4 regions of the Paenibacillus sp. GCM10027628 genome follow, and region 3 is predicted to be linked to each of the others. Evidence: riboswitches for the same ligand, from Rfam matches in the RefSeq annotation. Region 3 holds a riboswitch; each other region holds the start of a gene.
The links. Region 3 has a riboswitch for cobalamin ahead of ACFQZT_RS25205 (ABC transporter substrate-binding protein). Riboswitches for the same ligand answer to the same signal wherever they lie in the genome.

Region 1 (5,089 bases), on a different contig from region 3:
GATTCCCATTCATTGGGCGGGATTTACGTTAGCCTTTCATGACTGGTCGGATCCGGTCGAACGAGCGATTCAGGCTGCAGAAAGACATGGAGCAGCTATTTCTACACCCCAGATAGGGGAAGCTGTAAGTATTGGAGCTGACGAGTTCCCGCGGTCCGCTTGGTGGCGACACGTTTAATCGAAGGGATTGATCAGATGGCATTTCACGTTAGTTCGAGGGATCCACAAGGAAATAAGACTTCCAAACGATTTTTTGATCGTTATTCAGCGGAACAAGAAGCGAGAAGATTAAGAGAAGAAGGCCACGCTGATGTTCTTGTAGACCTAGGCGAAATTAAGAATTGGATAAGCATGTTTTTGATAGTTGTTGGCTGCGTCGTCATCCTTGTTGGACTGATTCTAAGTTTATCTTTAGATCATAGCAGTTTAGTGCTAGCAGGGTTTTACATTCTATCTTCAATCTTCGCTGGCGCTTTATTGATTGGTTTGTCGGAAGTCGTCTCTTTATTGGATCAAATCAACAAGAAGCAGAAAAAGTAAAGAACTGGATACTCAATCCAGTCCGTGGTATTATGGATAAGGTCGGTAATAGAAGCGATCAGGAGAGGTAAAGATAACAAAATGACAGAACAAAAGAGTGAACGCAGATTTCATTTCCTGGGTGTGCTGCTAGGCGTATCCATTGATAATTTGGGAACGTTCGTATCGACGGCATTAATCGGCAGCGCTTATTTTGCTGCTAATCCAGTGAATGAGAAGGATTTGAGCCAGATTTATTCGAACGTTGGTTTATTAATGGTGCTTCTGGTGGTCGGCTTATTTTGGACGTTCCTTGGTGGCTATGTGGCAGCTAAGGTAGCGAAGCGGGCAGAAGTTTTCAATGCTTCCATCATCGGGGTCATTGCGGCTGCGATTGGGTTTGATTCTATGCTGACCAGTCACGATATCCCGCTTTGGTATGAACTCATCGGTTTTATTGTGATCATACCTATTTCTTTGCTAGGCGGATATTTGGCCATGAAAAAGAAAGGTGCTTCAACCAAAAAATCATAAACAAAAAAGAGACTCGGATATTGCCCCGAGTCTCTTCCTATATGCAAAGAAAACTAACTTGTTGTGGTTGGAATGTGGGAAAGCATGGCGGTTTTGACCTTGTTGATCGTATCTTGGAGGTCCATATTTTCAAAAACATGTTCGCATTGTTTCCGGTAAGAAACTTCTTCGATGTAATGATTCATATAATGATCGATGACATCCATTGGTGTACTGCGCGCGAGAAGCCGCTCCATGATGGTCTGTTTGTTGGCGTAGATGAAGAGACGGATAGCGCGATCGCCAAATTCATACTTAAACTTGTTCGCGGCATACCGATTCACGATCACATAAATGAGACCTTTCTCCCGCAGTGCAGCTTCGATGTCCGCCTTTTTTGTCCCGTAAAAGTTGCCGTCAATTTCGGCCGTTTGGAAAAATTCCCCTGCGATATCCGCGTCAATAAATGCTTTACGAGAGATAAAGTTGTAATCTCTTCCTTCCATTTCTTTGGGTCGTGGAGTTCTGGTTGTATACGAAACAACAGATGAAAAACCAAGCTCGCCTGCTATTTGCCGTGCAATGGTTTTGCGCCCTGAACCGCTTGTGCCTGTAAACACGAAGATCAATCCATCAGCTGCCTGTCTGCTCATACGAAATCCTCCTCCATGATTAAATTGAAAGCGTTATCTCACTACTATTATAGTACGAATATTCAGGAAATTAAAGGATGGGTTTCTGCTTGTTCTGAGATTCGCATACAGGTGAATGAGCAGCCGCAAATACGTTATAATAGCGATAGGTCATGACTGGATAGAAAGGAAAAGACGATGCCCAAATATGCAAATTTAAGTACGGAAGCAACGGAATTACTGCGACAAAAGACTGGAAGCACGCAGGTTGAATGTTATACGTATATTGATCCTGAACGCACGGAAGACAGCTTTTTTGTTGTAAAGACGACAAACAAAGTCATCCATGTCAGTTTTGCCGAAATCACCTATGATCAAAGCAATTTCTCCAGCTTAATCGAAGGGCTCTACCGAGCTATCTACGAATAATAGCGTGGACAAGATTTTCGATAGATGATAGGATGAGGTTAATTGCATAAGTATGGAATTAGGTGCTCTATGTCAATGCTGCATAGAGTTAAAAGGGAAGACCGGTGAAAAACCGGCACGGACCCGCCACTGTAAAGATTGCCGTTATTACGGCATCTTCTTGCATGAAGCCACTGGGCTAAACCCGGGAAGGCGCGAGAAGAACATCCAAGTCAGGAGACCTGCCTAGTTCAACAACACATTTGCCCTACGAGGAATTAGGGAGTGTTAGAGAGCGGATACTCCAGTGTGCTTCGACATGATGTACCACCAAGCGTTTCTAACATGACCCATGTTAGGAACGCTTTTTTTGTTGCTCTGAAATGAAGTGGAAAGGGTGAGTGGTTTTTGTTGGGTAAATTGCTTATTATTGGCTTTGGTCCTGGGAGTTTTGAACATATCTCGAAGCGCGCTCGTGAGGCGATACAAGAAAGTGAAATTATCATCGGATACAACACGTATGTGGATCTTATAGCCGGATTGCTAAGCGATCAACAAATTGTGCGGACAGGTATGACAGAAGAAGTAAGCCGTGCCCAAGAAGCTGTGCGGCAAGCGAATCAAGGGAAGAAAGTCGCTGTAATCTCCAGTGGGGATGCAGGCGTGTACGGAATGGCCGGGCTGGTCTATGAGGTATTGATGGAACAAGGATGGACGCAAAAGGATGGCGTAGAAGTAGAAGTCATTCCGGGAATTTCAGCCGTGCATTCTGCCGGATCTCTTCTTGGTGCGCCCATTATGCATGATTCATGTACGATCAGCCTAAGCGATCATCTGACGCCATGGGAACTCATTGCAAAGCGGGTAGAGGCGGCGGCAATGGCGGATTTTGTGATTGCGCTGTATAATCCGCGAAGCGGAAGAAGGACGAGGCAAATTGTTGAGACACAGCGTATCCTGCTGCAGTATCGCTCGCCGCAAACGCCAGTCGGGATCGTAAAAAGCGCATATCGCGACCGACAGCATGTCGTTGTTACAACACTTGCGGACATGCTGAATCATGACATTGGTATGCTGACGACGATTATTATAGGAAATTCGGCCACTAAGCTTTATGACGGTTTAATGATTACACCTCGAGGGTATCAACGGAAATATACGCTTGCTGCAGATACTCAGCCGCTAAAACCACATCAGAGATTGCAAGCGGAAGCAGAGCCATGGGCTTTGGAGCAGATGGAGACTTTGCAAACGAGTGGAAATTCATTGGCTATTGATGAGGACTGGGAAGAGTGGGAAGAAGAGACGGGAATGAGTGATACCGAGTCGGTTTCGGCAGCCGGTCAACCATCTCCTGCTAATTCCTTGCAGTTGGCCATGGAAGCCTTGCAGTTGGTGAGCAAAGGGAGCCATCAAACAGCGCCTGTGTTCGGTCGTCCTTTTACGGCGACTGAATCTATTTTTGAGTTTGCGGTAAGCCCCGGAATCGCGAACAAAAAACTGACAGCTCTTCAATTAGTTGCCCTAGGTGAAATCATAGGAGATCGTGGGGACATTGAATATACGCCGCATCATCAGCTTATTGTTCGAGTGAAAACGGATCAACCTGAACGAATGACAGCTGAGTTAAAGAGGCAAGGTCTATTATTATCCCCAATCGGCGATGTGGCCCAGATTAAAGCTTGCGATTTTTGCAACCTGGAAAAGGGAGAGTCCATCCCTTATGCGGAAGCGATTCATCAAAGAATCGGCAATATGACAGTACCCAAAGAGCTGAAAATTGGCTTTAACGGCTGCGGTATGGCTTGTTATGGGGCAGTACAGCAGGATATCGGCATCGTTTATCGCAAAGAGAAATTCGATCTGTTCCTGGGAGGTAAGACGGTCGGACGGAGTGCGCATCCTGCTCAGCCTGTAGCAGAGGGCATTGAACCGGAGGAGCTCGTCGATATGGTTATCAGAATCGTGGAACGTTACAAAACGGAAGGACATCCGAACGAGCGGTTCCATAAGTTTTTTAAACGGGTGAAAGAAATCGAAGGGTTCAAGCATCAGGAAATGGTAGGATTCGTGATCGAAAACGCCGCTTGTGGCGATTAGGGGGATGCGTAAAGTGAATGCAGTTTTATTTGTGGGTCATGGGAGCAGAGAGCATGAAGGTAATGAAGAAGTACGGCAGTTTGTTAAAGAAATTGCGGATAAAATGCACGGACATATCGTGGAAACCTGCTTTTTGGAGTTTGTAGAGCCTACGATCATGCAAGGGATCGATCGCTGTGTAGAGCTTGGCGCTTCTCATGTTGTTGTAATTCCGATTATTTTATTTGCGGCCGGTCATGCCAAAATTCATATCCCGTCTGCGATTGACGATGCGAAAAAGAAATATCCATTTATTAAATTTACATACGGAAGGCCGATTGGCGTTCACGATCAAATTCTTGATATTTTGACCTCGAGATTAAAAGACACAGGAGTTCAACTGAACGGAGATCTTGGAGAGACGGCACTGCTTGTAGTCGGACGCGGAAGCAGCGATCCGGATGCTAATAGCGATTTGTTTAAAATCTCCCGCTTGCTTTGGGAACGGCTTCAAGTGGAATGGGTGGAAACGGCATTTATCGGTGTCACGGCACCACTTATGGATGCGGGAATTGAGAGATGTCTCAGACTTGGTGCCAAAAGGGTTATTATTTTACCTTATTTTCTGTTCACAGGCGTCTTAATTCAGAGAATGGAGCAAATGGTACAAGGTTATCGGGAGCAATATGGTGAACATGAGTTCCAAATGGCACCTTATTTCGGCTTCCATCCGTTGCTTCAAGAAATATTAATCGGTCGCGCTGAGGAGGCGCTTCAGGATGAAGTGAAGATGAATTGCGACATGTGCCAGTATCGCTTGGAAGCGATGAAGCATATTGATCATCATCATCATCATGATCATGAGGATCACCATCACGGGCATCATCATCACAATCACGACCATGACCATGACCATGACCATGACCATGACCATGACC
Region 2 (5,089 bases), on a different contig from region 3:
GGCTGACTGATTACATCCGTGACGCGCGGTATCCCATGAGTCAGCGTCCCTGTCTTATCAAGCAGCACTACATCCACTTGCTGCAGACGCTCCACATCCTTGCCTTCCTTAAACAGGACGCCCGCTTCCGCCGCACGACTTGTGCCCACCAGAATGGAGGTTGGCGTTGCAAGTCCGAGTGCGCAAGGACAAGCAATCACCAGTACGGCGATCGCTTTGAACAGCGACCCGCTGAGATCGCCGGGGCTCAGCCACAGTGACCAAAGGCACAGGGTCAGCAGTGCAAGCGCCAGTACCGCCGGTACGAACACAGAAGCGATCCGATCCACGACACGCGCGATTTCTGCTTTAGAACCTTGCGCTTCTTCCATGAGGTAGATCATTTTAGCCAAAGCCGTATCCTGGCCTATGGCCGTCACGCGCATGACCAACGTGCCGTCGATATTCCGCGAACCCCCGATGAGGCGCTCATACTGCCGTTTGTCTGCAGGGGCGGATTCGCCGGTAACGAATGACTCGTCCACAGCCGACCTGCCTTCGAGCACTTGTCCATCCAGCGGTACGGTCTCGCCGGGGAGAATGAGCAAATGGTCTCCGACGTTGACCTGCCTGACTGGAATCTCCGATTTGATTCCGCCTTGAATCAGCGTCACTTGCTCCGGTCTCAGTTGTTCCAACTGCCGGATGGACCGCAGCGTTCGCTTCTTCGCCGAAGCTTCCAGCCATTTTCCAAGCAATACGACGGTGATAATCATCGCGCTTGTCTCAAAATAGACTGCATGCGGATTCGCTTGGCCTTCTCTTAGCATGTGTATGGTCATGTAATGACTGTACAAATAAGCACATGTCGTGCTTAGTGCGACCAGCACATCCATTGTTGCGCTTTTGTTTTTCAACGCTTTATAAGCATTGAAGTAAAAGGGCGCTCCGATAACAAACTGCACAGGAGTAGCCAGAACCCACTGAAACCATGGCTGCAGGAACAGCTCAGGTATCCAAATGCCTGAAGTGAATGTATAATGGCGAACCATCGCCCAAAGCAGCGGTATTGTTAGAATTGAGGCAATCGTCAGCCGAACTCCGACACCGGCTATCTCTTGCCCACGCTTATCGCCTTCTTCCAGCTTCTTGGCCTTGTAGCCGAGCTGTTCAATCCGCTCGATAATTCGGCCGTCCGTGACCCGTTCCGGTTCGATCGTTAATGCGGCCCGCCCCATCGTCAAATTGACCGCAATCTCACGAACGCCGTCGAGTTTGCCGACCACTTTTTCAATTCTGGCCGAGCACGCTGCACAGGTCATTCCTTCGATCTCAAGCCTGACTTGCTGAAGCTCCGTTTCTTCCTTCAATTCGTCCCAACCTCCCCTCCCATAATGCTCGCTTACTTGCAACTATATGGGGGACGGGACAAGAAAATGCTTGTTTTAATCTAAACGGTCACAGCTATTTCAAAGAGTAGTTGATAATTACAACGGAGCAATTATACTTTATGGAGATATTGTTCATTTAAGTGGATAAATAAACTAACTTAATGGGGTATAAGGAATGGTTACTGCACTTAAACAACAAGCAAGAAAATTAAAGTCAAATTTAATTGTTTTATATCTTTCTTACAAGGACCCGCGTGTTCCCTGGTTTGCCAAAGTGTTTACAATATGTGTAGTTGCATACGCCTTTAGCCCCATTGATTTAATACCGGACTTCATTCCTATTCTCGGTTATCTGGATGACCTCATCATCGTTCCTTTAGGCATATACCTTGCTTTAAAATTAATTCCACCACTTGTTCTTGAAGAATGTAGAGTAAAAGCCGAGGAAAGAATGAAGGAGAAAAAGCCGGTTAACTGGATCACCGGTTCAATTTTTATTGTAATATGGGTCCTGGTTGCACTATGGATCGCACTGTATTTTTATAAAAGATTCATATAGATATAGACTGCAGGCAGGATTTATGATTGAAATGGAGAATTCCTTTTAGAACAACTTCATAAGATAACAATCAGGTGTCTTTGTGAAAACAAAGAGTAACAGGGAATTGGGTGAAAATCCCAAGCGGTCCCGCCGCTGTAACCGAGGAGTTACCTTCTAAATTTGCCACTCAAACTAATTTGGGGAAGGCTGAAGGGAATGTTGATTCGGGAGCCAGAAGACCTACCTAATTGTTACACCCAGTTTACCTTCGGAGAAAAGGAGTGGTGTGCAATGAAAACGATGGTGTTTTTTATAAATCGTTTTATTCAATCGTGCGCATAGCCCTGCCTCATGTTGAGAGGTAGGGCTTTTTTGACTTGAGTATCATTTTATTTCGAGGAGGACCAATTTTAATGACAATCGCTTCACTTATATTACTTGTATTTGTTCTTGGGTTACGCCACGGATTGGACGCTGACCATTTGGCTTGTATTGACGGTTTAACCAGATTCAATTGGCGAAAAGGCAGCCCTACTGCCCGGTGGGTCGGGACCCTGTTTTCATTCGGACACGGTTTAGTTGTGGCAGGCGTCGCGATAACACTTGGAATGTTCGTTGAAAACTTCAGCTTCCCTGAGTATTTCGATACCCTTGTTACATGGGTCTCGGTGGCTTCATTATTCTTAATTGGCACTTTAAATGTCATTAATCTGATTCGAACAAAATCTAATGACAGCGATTTTGAAGTTGCGGGGATCAAGGGTAAATTTATTCCACGTGCCGCCAGAGAAACGACGAATCCCTTTGTAATCATTCTTATCGGCGGAGCGTTCGCATTAGCTGCCGATACAGTCAGTCAAACCTCAGTTTGGGCGATAGCCGCAGGCAATTCCGGGAGTTACATGCCGATTATTTTAGGTATTACTTTCATGGCCGGGATGATGCTCACAGATACCATTGATTCCTTTGTCGCTTATCGCATGCTTAGTCAATCGAGCCGTATCGGACAATCCGCTTCGAGAGTAATGGGTTGGATCATTGTTTTTCTTGCTTATGGCGTTTCGATCTATGAGGCCTTTTTGTTCTTCTTCCCTTGGGCAGAGTTGGATTTTGAGATCGTAGGCGTAATCATATTCGCATTTATGTTAGGTTGCTATTATTTAATTAAAACGAGAAACAAAGTTGGACTCTGAACTTTAGTGAATCCACCCCTTTTGGGGTGGGTTCACATCAAGGAACTTTTACAACAAAAGGTACGATAAAGGTCTTGTCGTTTTCTTTAAACTGTCCCCAGATCTTATATACACCACTTTTGGGGAAACTGGTCATAAATTTCGCTTCCGGCCCTTTATCGGTTTCATTGATTGGATGCACATGCAAGTATTCATTCGTATCTTCACTAATAATGACAACATGCCCTATAGCACCCAGGTATGGCTGTAAATCTGTAATGGGCTGTTTAGATTTAGTATCAACGAAATGAAAGTTCAAATTAACATCCTTTCCCGCCATTAAATGATCGTAGGAAAGCGTAACTTCCTTATCCCCAACGGTTTTCATCAAATCTTTATCCGGTTTAATAGAATCCGCTAAAGCCTCATTACCTTCTACGGATACCCAATTCGATTGGGTGGTTGCGACGCTTCCAGACGGAACATAATCCGCAAATAGTTTGTATTCTCCACCCGAAGGAAACTTAGTAGAAATTTCAAATATCCCATTCCCCTTGTATTCAGGGTGTATATGTTCAAAATAAGACAGCTTCTTATTCACAATAATTAGGTGCATTTGTTTCTCATGATTAATATCAAACTTATTAATAGGATGCCCCGTCTCATCTTGTATTCGAATTGTGATCCGTGTGTCAGTATTGGCTTTAGCTTTTTCAGGGTTGATCGTCCATTCAGCACTTGTTTTACTCTGTCCTGATTTTGAGACCGTATCTCCATGTCCCATCTCCTGTTCGTTATGATTCATTCCACTGTGTCCGGTTTGTTTGGAACAAGCCGTTACAAAAACAATCAAAAAGATAAACACTAAACCTATATATCGTTTCATGGTTCCTCCCGGATACTTATAATTTTACTCGCTGCAAACGCAGCGCGTTTAGGACTACAGAGACTGAACTTAGCGCCATTGCAGCTCCGGCAACCCAGGGAGCCAGCAGTCCAATGGCTGCGATCGGAATGCCGAGCGTGTTGTAACCGAGCGCCCAGAACAGGTTTTGCTTAATGTTCATCATCGTTTTGTGGCTCATGTATATCGCATCCGCTATGCTTGTAAGTTCCCCCCGCATCAGCGTCACATCCGCCGCTTCCATCGCAATATCTGTGCCTGTTCCAATCGCAATGCCGACGTCTGCTGTCGCGAGAGCAGGCGCATCGTTGATGCCGTCTCCGACCATCGCTACGATTTTCCCTTGTCCTTGCAGTTTCTTCACTTCCTCGGCTTTGCCTTCCGGCAACACTTCCGCAAGGATATGATCAATGCCAACTTGCTGCGCGATAGCCTGCGCCGTCCGTGTATTATCACCGGTCATCATAATGACTTCGATGCCCATTTGTTTCAAACGAGCGATCGCCTCTTTCGATGTGTCTTTGATCGTATCCGCTACAGCGACAATACCGGCGTATTGGTTATCGATCGCCACAAGCATCGCAGTTTTGCCTTCGGCTTCAAACTTCTCCATTACTGAACCCGCTTTTCCAAAATCGATGGCTTCACGCTGCAAAAGTTTACGGGTGCCTACCAACACCTCTTTGCCTTCTACGATGGCCCGAATGCCGTAGCCGGGGATGGCTTCAAACTTTTCGGTTGCAGTCAGCGTTATGCCTTTGGCCACAATTCCGGCGACAATCGCTTCAGCCAGCGGATGCTCCGATTGTTTTTCGGCAGAGCCGATCAGACGCAGCGCTGCAGCTTCATCCATATTTTCAATGCTAACGTCCGTCAGTTCCGGTTTGCCCTTCGTAATCGTTCCTGTTTTATCGAATACGATCGTTTGTACTTTTTGCATCGACTCAAGATGTTCCCCGCCCTTAAAAAGAATGCCAAATTCCGCGGCACGTCCGGATCCGGCCATAATCGACGTCGGTGTTGCAAGTCCCAGAGCACATGGGCAAGCAATGACAAGGACGGCTATAGCTTTTTCAAGTGCAGCTGCAAATTCTCCGGGAGC
Region 3 (5,089 bases):
TGCCAGACGCAGCGCGGCACTGATCGCCACCATGTTAGGAACGGCGGAGGCCGAAGTGGCGCGAGCGATAAGCGAGATGGAAGCGGATAAGGTCATCGTCAAATACGCGACAGTGGTGAACTGGAGCAAAGTAGATGACGAAAAGGTTACCGCCCTGATTGAAGTGCAAATTACACCGGAACGCGGACGCGGGTTCGATGCGATTGCGGAACGGATTTATTTATATCCGGAAGTAAAATCGGTATATCTCATGTCCGGTGCATATGACTTGCTAGTGGAAGTTGAGGGCAGCTCGCTCAAAGAGGTTGCTTCTTTCGTCTCCAATAAGCTGTCGCCGGTTGATCGCGTGCTTTCTACGAAAACGAATTTTATTTTGAAAAAATATAAACAAGACGGCATTATTTTCGAGGATCAGGAAGATGATCATCGCATGCTCGTCTCGCCATAAGGAGGCGCCAGGCCATGATCAAAGACGAAACGACGATCCCGCAAGCAAAGAACAAGTCGATGTCGGACTACCTCGCCCCTTCGGTGCGCGAGATCAAGCCATCGGGCATTCGCAAATTTTTTGATTTGGTTAGCAATAGCAAGGAAGATATCATCTCTCTTGGCGTAGGGGAACCTGACTTTTCAACACCGTGGCATGTCCGGGAAGCAGCGGTATTTTCATTGGAGCGCGGTCGCACAAAGTACACGCCGAACTCAGGGATTCCTGAACTTCGCGAAGCAATCGCCGAATATTTACACACGTCCTTTAATGTGAAGTATGAGCCGTCGAACGAAGTGCTAGTCACTGTTGGTTCCAGTGAAGCGATTGATTTGGCATTGCGCGCTCTAATTTCTCCTGGAGATGAGATTTTGATTCCAGAGCCTTGTTATATTTCCTACTCGCCTATTACAAGCATTAGCGGAGGGAAAGCCGTCGGTATTGAAACATTTGCAAAGGATCAATTCAAAATTACTGCAGAGTCGTTACGTGCAGCGATAACGCCCCGCTCTAAGATTTTAATCCTATGCTATCCAAGTAACCCTACTGGCGGCATTATGACTTATGAGGACTGGCTTCCGATCGCCAGAGTGGTTGAAGAGAATGATTTGATCGTCATTTCTGATGAGATTTATGCAGAATTGACTTACGGACAAAAACATGTTAGCTTCGCGGCGATGCCAGGTATGAAAGACCGGACAATTCTTGTGAGCGGCTTCGCCAAGGCTTTTGCTATGACAGGTTGGCGTATCGGTTATGCATGCGGTCATCAGGAGCTGATCTCGGCCATGACTAAAATCCATCAATATACCGTAATGTGCGCACCTGTTATGGGTCAGGTTGCGGCTCACGAAGCGCTGAAGAACGGTCTGGAAGAAAAGGACCGAATGATAGAGTCCTACAATCAAAGACGTCGTCTGGTCGTCAAAGGATTTCGTGAAGCCGGACTCGAATGTCATGAGCCGCAAGGCGCTTTCTATGCGTTCCCAAGTATTGTCGCTACGGGCATGACATCCGAAGAATTTGCTCAGCGACTGCTATATGAAGCGAAGGTCGCGGCCGTACCTGGGGATGTGTTCGGATTAGGCGGAGAAGGTTTCTTACGCTGTTCCTATGCCTATAGTGTCTCGCAATTGAATGAAGCACTAGAACGAATCGGAAATTTTCTCAAAAAATTGTAAAAAAGAAGTAAAAATATATTTTCATTGGGCTCAAAAACTGGTATTCTGGAAGTAAGGAGGGATAAGCATGGCTTTTATGGAATATCAACTATCTACGTACCGCAAGCATTTGCATATTCGCGAAAATGATTCCGAACAGCGCTGGTTATTCAAGCATGCTAAGAAATCCAACTCCCTTACTTCCTTGGAAGAAGAAATTCATTCGCTAAGACGAATGCTGGAACAGATGGTTGTAGACGGAAGAGCAATGACCTCTGATTCTGTTGTTGAGCTTAGCACAGTACTTGATCATAAAATAAATGAATATATGAATAAAGGGAAGAAAAGTCGGTGAAAGCCGACTTTTCTCATGTCATACGGAGGGACAAAATCCAACATGAAAGCCTTGAAAGTTAAACTGTTGCTTATGACAATGATCGCGCTTATGGTTATGCTGGTCGGCTGTGGCGGTCTGAAGCCTGACGTTTCTATCTTTGTTATGGGGCCGAATGGATTTCCTTCCGAAATGGGGGCCAAGCTGGAAGCCGCACTTAAATCCAAAGTTGGAGAAACGCCGACGGTGAAGCTCGTTACTTCCCCTATTTTTTCGATGGAGAAAATGATTGTTGAGCTAGCTGCAGGAGAAAATGGAATTTTTGTCTTGCCGGAAGAACAATTTAACGCTTTAACGAAGCAGGCCGGTTTTGTATCATTAGATGATGCGATCAAACCCGAAGATTACCCGAATGGTGTTATCGCCATCGGAGAAGAAGGCAAGCCTGCAGAAAAGCATCTTTACGGAATTCCGCTGGCAGACAACAAATGGATGAAAGCGCAAGGATTTGACGGCAAAGGGCTCGTCGCGTTCATCCCGCAAAATGCCGAAAAAATTAACGAAGCGAAACAAGTGCTCAAAATCATCGCTGAAAAGTAGCAGCTTCTTACCTTGTACTATAGATGAATCTCATCTATAATCGACAAAGAGATTACTAGTTAGCCATAACATGCAGCCATAGGTGCTGGCAAGCTCATAATTAATAAATTAATGAGAGTTTAAAAAAGTCCGCTTTCAGAACCGAGAAGGTTGGACGAAATCCGGAGAAGGAGGAACGGAGCGTAGAGATTTTCTACGTGAGTACCGGACTTCCCGGTTTCGTTCAAGATTCGATGTCGAATAACCTTCGTGAAAAGCTTCGTTATCAAAGTGGACTTTTTAAACAACCGTTATAATGAGAGTTTGCAGCTTAATAGGGAAGCCGGTGTAAATCCGGCACGGTCCCGCCACTGTAATTCGGGAAATGTCCTCGACATGCCACTGTCCTGCTTTGTGCAGAATGGGAAGGCGAGGAAGATGATGCCCGTAAGTCAGGAGACCTGCCCATGGTGCCGCTCACGACATCCTTCGAGGAAAAGGATCGCGTTAAATCAGGAGGCGACTGTTTGTCGCCGCATACCGCGATTTATCGTCCCCTTTGTTCCTTAGGAATGAAGGGGATTTTTTGTTGGCGGATAGATTTAAACAAAGAGAGGGATCAACAGGATGATGACTAATAAAAGATGGAAACAAGCGCTTTTGCTAAGCACAGCGTTGGCAACAGCGGTAAGCCTTGCGGCTTGCGGAAAAAAAGAGGCACAGCCGGAGATTTCCGAACCGGCGAAGATAGGATCAGGAGGCACGAAAGCTCCTGCGGCGACATCTTCGCCTGCAGCAGCCGCCAAAAAGACGCAGTATCCGTTGAAACTTAAGGATGCGACAGGCAAAGAATTCACGTTTGAAAAAGCACCTGAACGTATCGTATCGGTCTCGCCTGCTGAAACAGAGGGGTTATTTGCACTAGGGTTGGATGATAAAATCGTGGGTGTTTCCGACTTCGACGATTATCCCGATGCGGCAAAATCCAAGCCGAAGATGGGCGGGATTACGAAGCCGAACCAAGAAGCGCTTATTGCTGCCAATGCTGGTGTGGTGTTTACGGGTGTTTCGATGAAAGCAGATACGGTGGAAAAGCTTCGTGCGATGAACCTTAATGTGTTCAAAGTGGAACCCAAGACACTGGATGATGCCATAGCGGATATCCAAACGTTTGGCCTGATCACCGATCATCAAGAACAAGCGGATAAGGTTATAGCCAAAATGAAAGCGGATCGTCAGAAGGTCGTTGATGCGGTGAAAGACGTGAAGCCTGAGCAGAAGAAAAAGGTGTACATCGAGTTCAGCCCCGGTTGGACCGTCGGCAGCGGCGAGTTTATGGATGAGCTGATCGGGCTTGCTGGAGGCGTTAATGTTGCCGGTGACACGAAAGGCTGGCAACAAATCAGCGAAGAGAAAATTATTGGGCAGAACCCAAACGTGATTCTTTATGCCCAAGGGTTTGTTGATGACAAGACGAAGAAACCATTGGATGAAATTATCCGCGGACGCAGCGGGTGGGATCAAATCGATGCTGTTAAAAACAAAAAAGTGATTGGTGTCGACCAAAACCTGCTCAGCCGCCCGGGTCCAAGAATGACCGATGGACTGCTGGAAATGGCGAAAGGCATTTATCCCGAACTGGTGAAATAAATGAAAAGAAAATTAATGCTGTGGGGAGGAGTAGGGGTCATACTCCTTCTTCTTTCTATTCTGATCAGCTTATCGCTTGGAACGGCGCGACTTCCGCTACTCCAGATCGCCGGCATTCTCGGTAAGCACCTCCCTGGGCTCAGAGGGTATGTCGATGCGAACTGGCCGCAATCTTCGGAGCAGATTATTTTGAAAGTACGACTTCCTCGCGTCTTACTGGGGGTTCTGGTAGGAGCTGCGCTCTCCGTTGCAGGAGCGGCGTTTCAAGGAGTACTACGCAACCCGCTTGCTGATCCATATACGCTGGGCGTATCATCGGGAGCTTCCGTGGGGGCCGCTTTCCTTATTTACTTTGGCCTGCAATATGCTTGGTTCGGCGGTTGGTCTATTCCCATTGTAGCGTTCGGAACCGGGCTGATCTCCTTATTGCTGGTTCTCAGACTGGCGCAGATCGATGGGAAACTGAAGATGGAGACGCTGATTTTATCCGGCGTGGTTATGCAGGCGTTCTTAGGAGCGATCGTCTCATTCATGGTGTCTATTTCCAATCAAGTTATCAATGAAATTGTATTTTGGTTAATGGGCAGTTTAGCCATGCGAGGCTGGTCCTATGCACTGACAATGTCTCCCTATTTGCTAGTCGGGTTTGCGGTGCTCATCAGCTATGCCAGACCGTTAAATTTATTAGCTCTTGGCGAGCGTCAGGCCGCTCATCTCGGCGTCCATGTGGAAAGAACGAAGCTCGTCGTGCTTATCGTAGCTACTTTTATTACGGCAGCGGCCGTGTCTGTAGCGGGAGTCATCGGCTTTGTGGGATTGATCGTACCGCATCTGGTAAGACTGCTGGTTGGTCCGGATTATCGTTTAATTTTGCCGCTT
Region 4 (5,089 bases), on a different contig from region 3:
GGCGAGATACAACTCTTTGCGCGTAACGATATTGTCGTAGTAGCGGGAGATCGTGTTCGCCTTAAACTGCAAATATGGATTGCGTTCAACCCATAGGAAAATCTCATTGATTTCCTCCGTCGACGACAGCGTCGTGAAGATGCTGCTATACGACTTCGCATGGATTTGCTCCATCATCCCCATGAAACTGAGCACTGCTTTGCGCTGCAATCCGTCCACATGCTCCAAAATCTTCGGCATGCCGACGCCGCCTTGCATCGTATCGAGCAGCGTCAGCCCGCCTAGCACTTTCATATAGAGATCGCGTTCCGCGCCGTTCAGCGTCATCCAGGACATTTTATCGTCGGAAAGCGGGATTTCCTCATCCGTCCAGAACTGCATAATGTTTTGATTCCAAAACGTAATTGTAAAATCGTCGTCAGGCCGGTTCCAGTTGACGGCTCTTTTCGTCGCGCCCGCGCTTTCGATCGTGCTTGTGCTCATCTATGTTTGGTCTCCTTCCGAATTACACCGCGCAGCTGACGCACTCCTCGACGGAGAGTTGATTGGTTCGCGTGTAGTAGAGCGATTTAAGTCCCTTGTGTGCCGCATATAGGTAGTACCTTGCCAGCTGTCTTGTCGTTACGTCACTATTGACGTGCAGAATCGTTGAGATACCTTGATCCACGTGTGCTTGAATTTCTGCAATGAGATCGAGGATCTTGAACTGATCCATTTGGTACGCCGATTTATAGTAAAAGAAATTGTCACGCTGCATGAAAGGCATCGGGTAGTACGTAGTTGAGTTCGCATACGTCCGTGTTTCGATCGGCTCAACAATCGGCATAACGCTGGAAGTAGAGTTTTGAATGTAAGAAATACTCTGTGTAGGCGCAATCGCAAGACGGTACGCATGATACAAGCCGTGCTTTTGAACCTCTTCCTTCAGAGCAAGCCAGTCGCTTTGCGTTGGGATATGCATGCCTTCGAACAGCTCTTTCACCTTATCCGTAACCGGCTGATAATTCGTATTCAAATACTTATCGAAATACGCACCATTCGCATACTCCGAAAGCTCAAAGCCATCGAACGTCTGGCCCTTCGCTTTGGCAATTTCTTTGCTTTGTTCGATCGAATAATAGTTCATCGCCATGAAGAACGTGCGGGCAAAATCTTTGGCCTCATCGCTTTCATAAGCGATCTTATTTTTGGACAGATAACCATGCAAATTCATCACGCCTAGACCGACGGAATGCAGCTCACGGTTCGCTTTTGCCACGCCTGGCGCATTCGCTACAGTCGTCATGTCACTCACCGCTGTTAAGGCAATCATGCCCTCGTGCACCGTTTCGCGAAGCTTCTTGCGGTCCATTACATTCGCAATGTTCATCGATGCAAGGTTGCAGCTGATGTCACGGAGAATAAGATCCTCCTGACCGTAATCGTTGATTTCCGAAGTCTCCTGCAGCTGGAAAATCTCCGTGCACAGGTTGGACATTTTAATCGTTCCGATCTCTTTAAGCGCATGATCCTTGTTCGCATTCGATCGGTTCATCATATATGGATAGCCGGATTCCAGCTGAGTTGTCGCAATTTTGACCAGCATGTCGCGCGCGCTCATGACGACCTTTTTCTTCACACGCGGATTAGCCAGCAGTTCTTCATACATTTCATCTAAATCCATGTCGTCCATGTGCTTGCCGTAAGCTTGATACACCGTATATGGCGCAAAAACATGCAGCGGTTTGTTCTCTTCCGCCAACTTATAGAATTTATTAGGTACGATGAGACCGATCGACAGTGTCTTCAGGCGAGACTTCTCGTCGGCGTTGATCTTTTTGCTGTCCAGGAACTCCATAACGTCCCAGCCGAAAATGTTGTAGTACGCTGCTCCAGAGCCTTTACGCTGGCCCATTTGGTCCGCATAGGAGAAAGCATCCTCCATCAGCTTGAGCACCGGCATAATCCCTTTAGCCGCATGTTCGACGCCTTTGATCGTTTCTCCGCGACCGCGAAGCTTAGATAAATTGACCGCTACCCCGCCACCGATTTTGGAGAGCTGCATGCAAGTCGCAAGCACATAGTTGATCGAGTTAAGTGAATCGTCCATCTCCAGCAGGAAACAGGAAACCATTTCGCCTCGGCGGCTTTTGCCTGCGTTCAAGAACGTCGGCGTCGCCGGCTGAAGGCGTTGTTCCATCATAGATATAGCTAATGCACGTGCAGTATGTACATCACCGCGTCCCAAATACAACGCAACGATTGCAACCCGATCCGGGTAATGTTCCAGATACACCGACTTATCGTCGCTGCGCAGCGCATAGTCCGTATAAAATTTGGATGCCGCCATGTAAGAAGCAAATTCGAACGAAGACTCGTGCGCAACTCGATAGATCTCTTCAACTTCCGACTCTGTGTAGTTCTTATATACGTCCTCATAGTAGTTATGATCGATCATATAACGAACTTTGGAAGAGGTATCGGGAAAAGTGAGACTATTGCGATGAACTTCCTCCATAAATACTTGAACGGCTTCCTTATCTTTCTCCAGTTGGAAAAAACCGTCCGCTCCGCGTTGCATTAATAGGTTATTAAGCTCAATGTGCCGCAATTGCATTTACCCCCTGTACAAAGCGTTCTACGTCATTTTTGGTTCCGGATAGTTCGAATTTCGTTAACACTGGTACATCATATAAAGCTGAAATGGTATCCGCGCTCTTGGCGAAACCGTCTCCCCAGTTGCGATTGCCGCTGGCTGCTACACCGATCAAATTGGGGTGATTTTCTTCTAAGAAGGAAGCAACCTTCGGTGGAATTTGACCAAAACCGGTTGTATATGTCACAAGCACAAAAGGCTCGTCCATCTTCATCGCTTCCTCGATTTGAACCGCCGGCATTTGCAGTTTGGCGATAAATCTGCGAACATTTCCCGTCTTTGAATCGTAAGCAATCAGCATAGGGACTCGTCTCCTTTTACAACTCTATCTAAACGTTCATTCGTTGTGAAACTCTTATGTAAACATCTGTGACATACGCAAATAAAAATGACGCACTCGGACGGATAAGGGCCGAATACGCCACAGAAAGACATGCGAAAATAAACGCTTGTCGCGCAAGTGGGAATCAGACACCTTCCTATCTGCCGTAGGGGTGTGTCACAAGAAAAGGCAGGTCTCCTGGCTCGGATTTTTAGCTATATGCTCGCCTTCGCCGTCTATCATTTCGACAAAACCAGCGATTATTCGAACAAAAGCTTTTCCTTACAGTGGCGGGACCGCGCCGGCTTTGCACCGTACTTTCCCTATTAGGTCACCACGTTCCTTTGAAACGTGACAACACCTTTTCATAACGATATGTAGTTGATAGATTCAAATTTATATCAAGATATAGTGTTTGTCAATGAGGAAAAAGGTCTATTCCCACACCAAAAATACCAAAACCCAGCAAGGTCGCGGGCTGAAAGCACTTCACAAATTCGAAATTTTTTTTGGCTGAAAATTCGCTTTTGTCGAATGTTGCAAATGTACAGAACGGCAATAAGACATCGAGCAAAATCATGCTTGAAGTGCTGATTTTACACTTATACAAGCAAGAAAACAACCCAATTCTGATTCCAATTGCATCCAATTGTCCAAGTAAAAGTTCATGTCAGATTTTGCTTCATGGCAAAGTGTAAAGCACATGGTCTTCATGGGTGGTTTAAGGAAATCTTGAATAAAGATCAGGGATTGAGACCTGGGGAGAAAAACTGAGGGATTGCAGAACAGAGAGTAGGTGCAGTGCTGTGCTGTGGCTGAGTGCAGTGCGGAGGCTGGGACTAGAATAGACACTGAGAGCAGTTGATAGAGAACAGAAAGTGAGCAGCACACTGAGAGCAGTTGATAGAGTGCAGTAGTTAGTTTGCAGTATACAGAGAACAGTAGATAGAGGGCAGTAAATAGAGGGCAGTAAATAGAGGGCAGTAGTTAGGGGGCAGTAGTTAGGGGGCAGCTGTTAGGGGGCAGCTGTTAGGGGGCAGCTGTTAGGGGGCAGCTGTTAGGGGGCAGCAGTTAAGGGGCAGCAGTTAAGGGGCAGCAGTTAGGGGCAGCTGTTAGGGGGCAGCTGTTAGGGGGCAGCTGTTAGGGGGCAGCTGTTAGGGGGCAGCGAGTATATAGAGAACAAGGGTCGTTATTAGAGCACTGGTTTGACGCTATAATTTTGAAAGCGCAATAAAATAGGGCTCCAACGAACAAAAGTCTGTAATTAGAGCACCTTGTTCGTAATTTATGGTAAGTTGTTCTCTAATCGATCCAAAGCTGGAAATCCTCATACTTTTAGCGTCATTAGAGTCTTTATTTACGAACGAGGGTCGTTATTGAAGAAGTCAGTGTTCAGGGATTCATAAATGTTCGGTTCATATTGAGTTACCTAATTGATAATAAAAGCTATCCACGACCACCAGGTGGAGTCATGAATAGCTTAGGTTAAGAAGTTGATCCGATTATCCGTTGCGTTTTTGGAAATCGATCATGAAATCAGCAAGTGCTTTACAAGAAGCGTAAGGAACTGCGTTGTAGGTGGAAGCTCTCAAGCCGCCAACACTGCGGTGCCCTTTCAAACCAACGAAGCCGTTTTGCTCAGTTTCCTTGATAAATTTCTTCTCCAGCTCTTCATCAGCCAGACGGAATGTGATGTTCATGGTCGAACGGCTGCCTTTATCGACAGGGCCACGGTAGAAGCCACCGCTTTGGTCGATCGCGTTATAGATCAGGCTAGTTTTCTCGCGGTTATTTTTCTCCACAGCGGTAAGTCCGCCTTGCTCTTGAATCCATTTCAGCACCAGGTTCACCATATAAATGGAATACACAGGTGGCGTATTGTAGAGGGAGTTATTTTTGCTGTGAATTTCGTAGCGCAGCATCGTAGGGATCGTTTTGGGCAAATCTTGAAGCATGTCCTCTTTCACGATCACGACAGTCACACCGGAAGGACCGAGGTTCTTCTGCGCCCCTGCGTAGATCATGCCAAACTTCGATACGTCAACCGGGCGGCTCAAAATGTCACTGGACATATCCGCAATCAACGGAACGTTGCCTGTGTCCGGGTAGCTTTGGAACTGCGCGCCTTCGAT

Region 1: it holds a riboswitch for cobalamin, as region 3 does, so the genes downstream of both, cobJ (precorrin-3B C(17)-methyltransferase) here and ACFQZT_RS25205 (ABC transporter substrate-binding protein) in region 3, are expected to answer to the same signal.
Region 2: it holds a riboswitch for cobalamin, as region 3 does, so the genes downstream of both, ACFQZT_RS18630 (HoxN/HupN/NixA family nickel/cobalt transporter) here and ACFQZT_RS25205 (ABC transporter substrate-binding protein) in region 3, are expected to answer to the same signal.
Region 4: it holds a riboswitch for cobalamin, as region 3 does, so the genes downstream of both, nrdI (class Ib ribonucleoside-diphosphate reductase assembly flavoprotein NrdI) here and ACFQZT_RS25205 (ABC transporter substrate-binding protein) in region 3, are expected to answer to the same signal.

The regions. Positions count from the first base shown of each region.
Region 1 covers NZ_JBHTHA010000011.1:206,945-212,033, reverse strand. The annotation lists gene ACFQZT_RS12655 (MBL fold metallo-hydrolase) at 1-178, shown strand, start outside; gene ACFQZT_RS12650 (hypothetical protein) at 196-540, shown strand; gene ACFQZT_RS12645 (hypothetical protein) at 622-1,053, shown strand; gene ACFQZT_RS12640 (guanylate kinase) at 1,107-1,685, opposite strand; gene ACFQZT_RS12635 (hypothetical protein) at 1,863-2,093, shown strand; cobalamin riboswitch at 2,137-2,336, shown strand; gene cobJ (precorrin-3B C(17)-methyltransferase) at 2,481-4,172, shown strand; gene ACFQZT_RS12625 (sirohydrochlorin chelatase) at 4,186-5,089, shown strand, end outside.
Region 2 covers NZ_JBHTHA010000026.1:17,037-22,125, forward strand. The annotation lists gene ACFQZT_RS18620 (heavy metal translocating P-type ATPase) at 1-1,349, opposite strand, end outside; gene ACFQZT_RS18625 (YkvA family protein) at 1,546-1,929, shown strand; cobalamin riboswitch at 1,985-2,173, shown strand; gene ACFQZT_RS18630 (HoxN/HupN/NixA family nickel/cobalt transporter) at 2,325-3,104, shown strand; gene ACFQZT_RS18635 (hypothetical protein) at 3,142-3,969, opposite strand; gene ACFQZT_RS18640 (heavy metal translocating P-type ATPase) at 3,986-5,089, opposite strand, start outside.
Region 3 covers NZ_JBHTHA010000037.1:80,378-85,466, forward strand. The annotation lists gene ACFQZT_RS25185 (Lrp/AsnC family transcriptional regulator) at 1-448, shown strand, start outside; gene ACFQZT_RS25190 (aminotransferase class I/II-fold pyridoxal phosphate-dependent enzyme) at 463-1,668, shown strand; gene ACFQZT_RS25195 (aspartyl-phosphate phosphatase Spo0E family protein) at 1,736-2,002, shown strand; gene ACFQZT_RS25200 (hypothetical protein) at 2,045-2,581, shown strand; cobalamin riboswitch at 2,862-3,043, shown strand; gene ACFQZT_RS25205 (ABC transporter substrate-binding protein) at 3,191-4,210, shown strand; gene ACFQZT_RS25210 (FecCD family ABC transporter permease) at 4,211-5,089, shown strand, end outside.
Region 4 covers NZ_JBHTHA010000001.1:263,888-268,976, forward strand. The annotation lists gene nrdF (class 1b ribonucleoside-diphosphate reductase subunit beta) at 1-483, opposite strand, end outside; gene nrdE (class 1b ribonucleoside-diphosphate reductase subunit alpha) at 506-2,590, opposite strand; gene nrdI (class Ib ribonucleoside-diphosphate reductase assembly flavoprotein NrdI) at 2,577-2,936, opposite strand; cobalamin riboswitch at 3,129-3,337, opposite strand; gene serC (3-phosphoserine/phosphohydroxythreonine transaminase) at 4,460-5,089, opposite strand, start outside.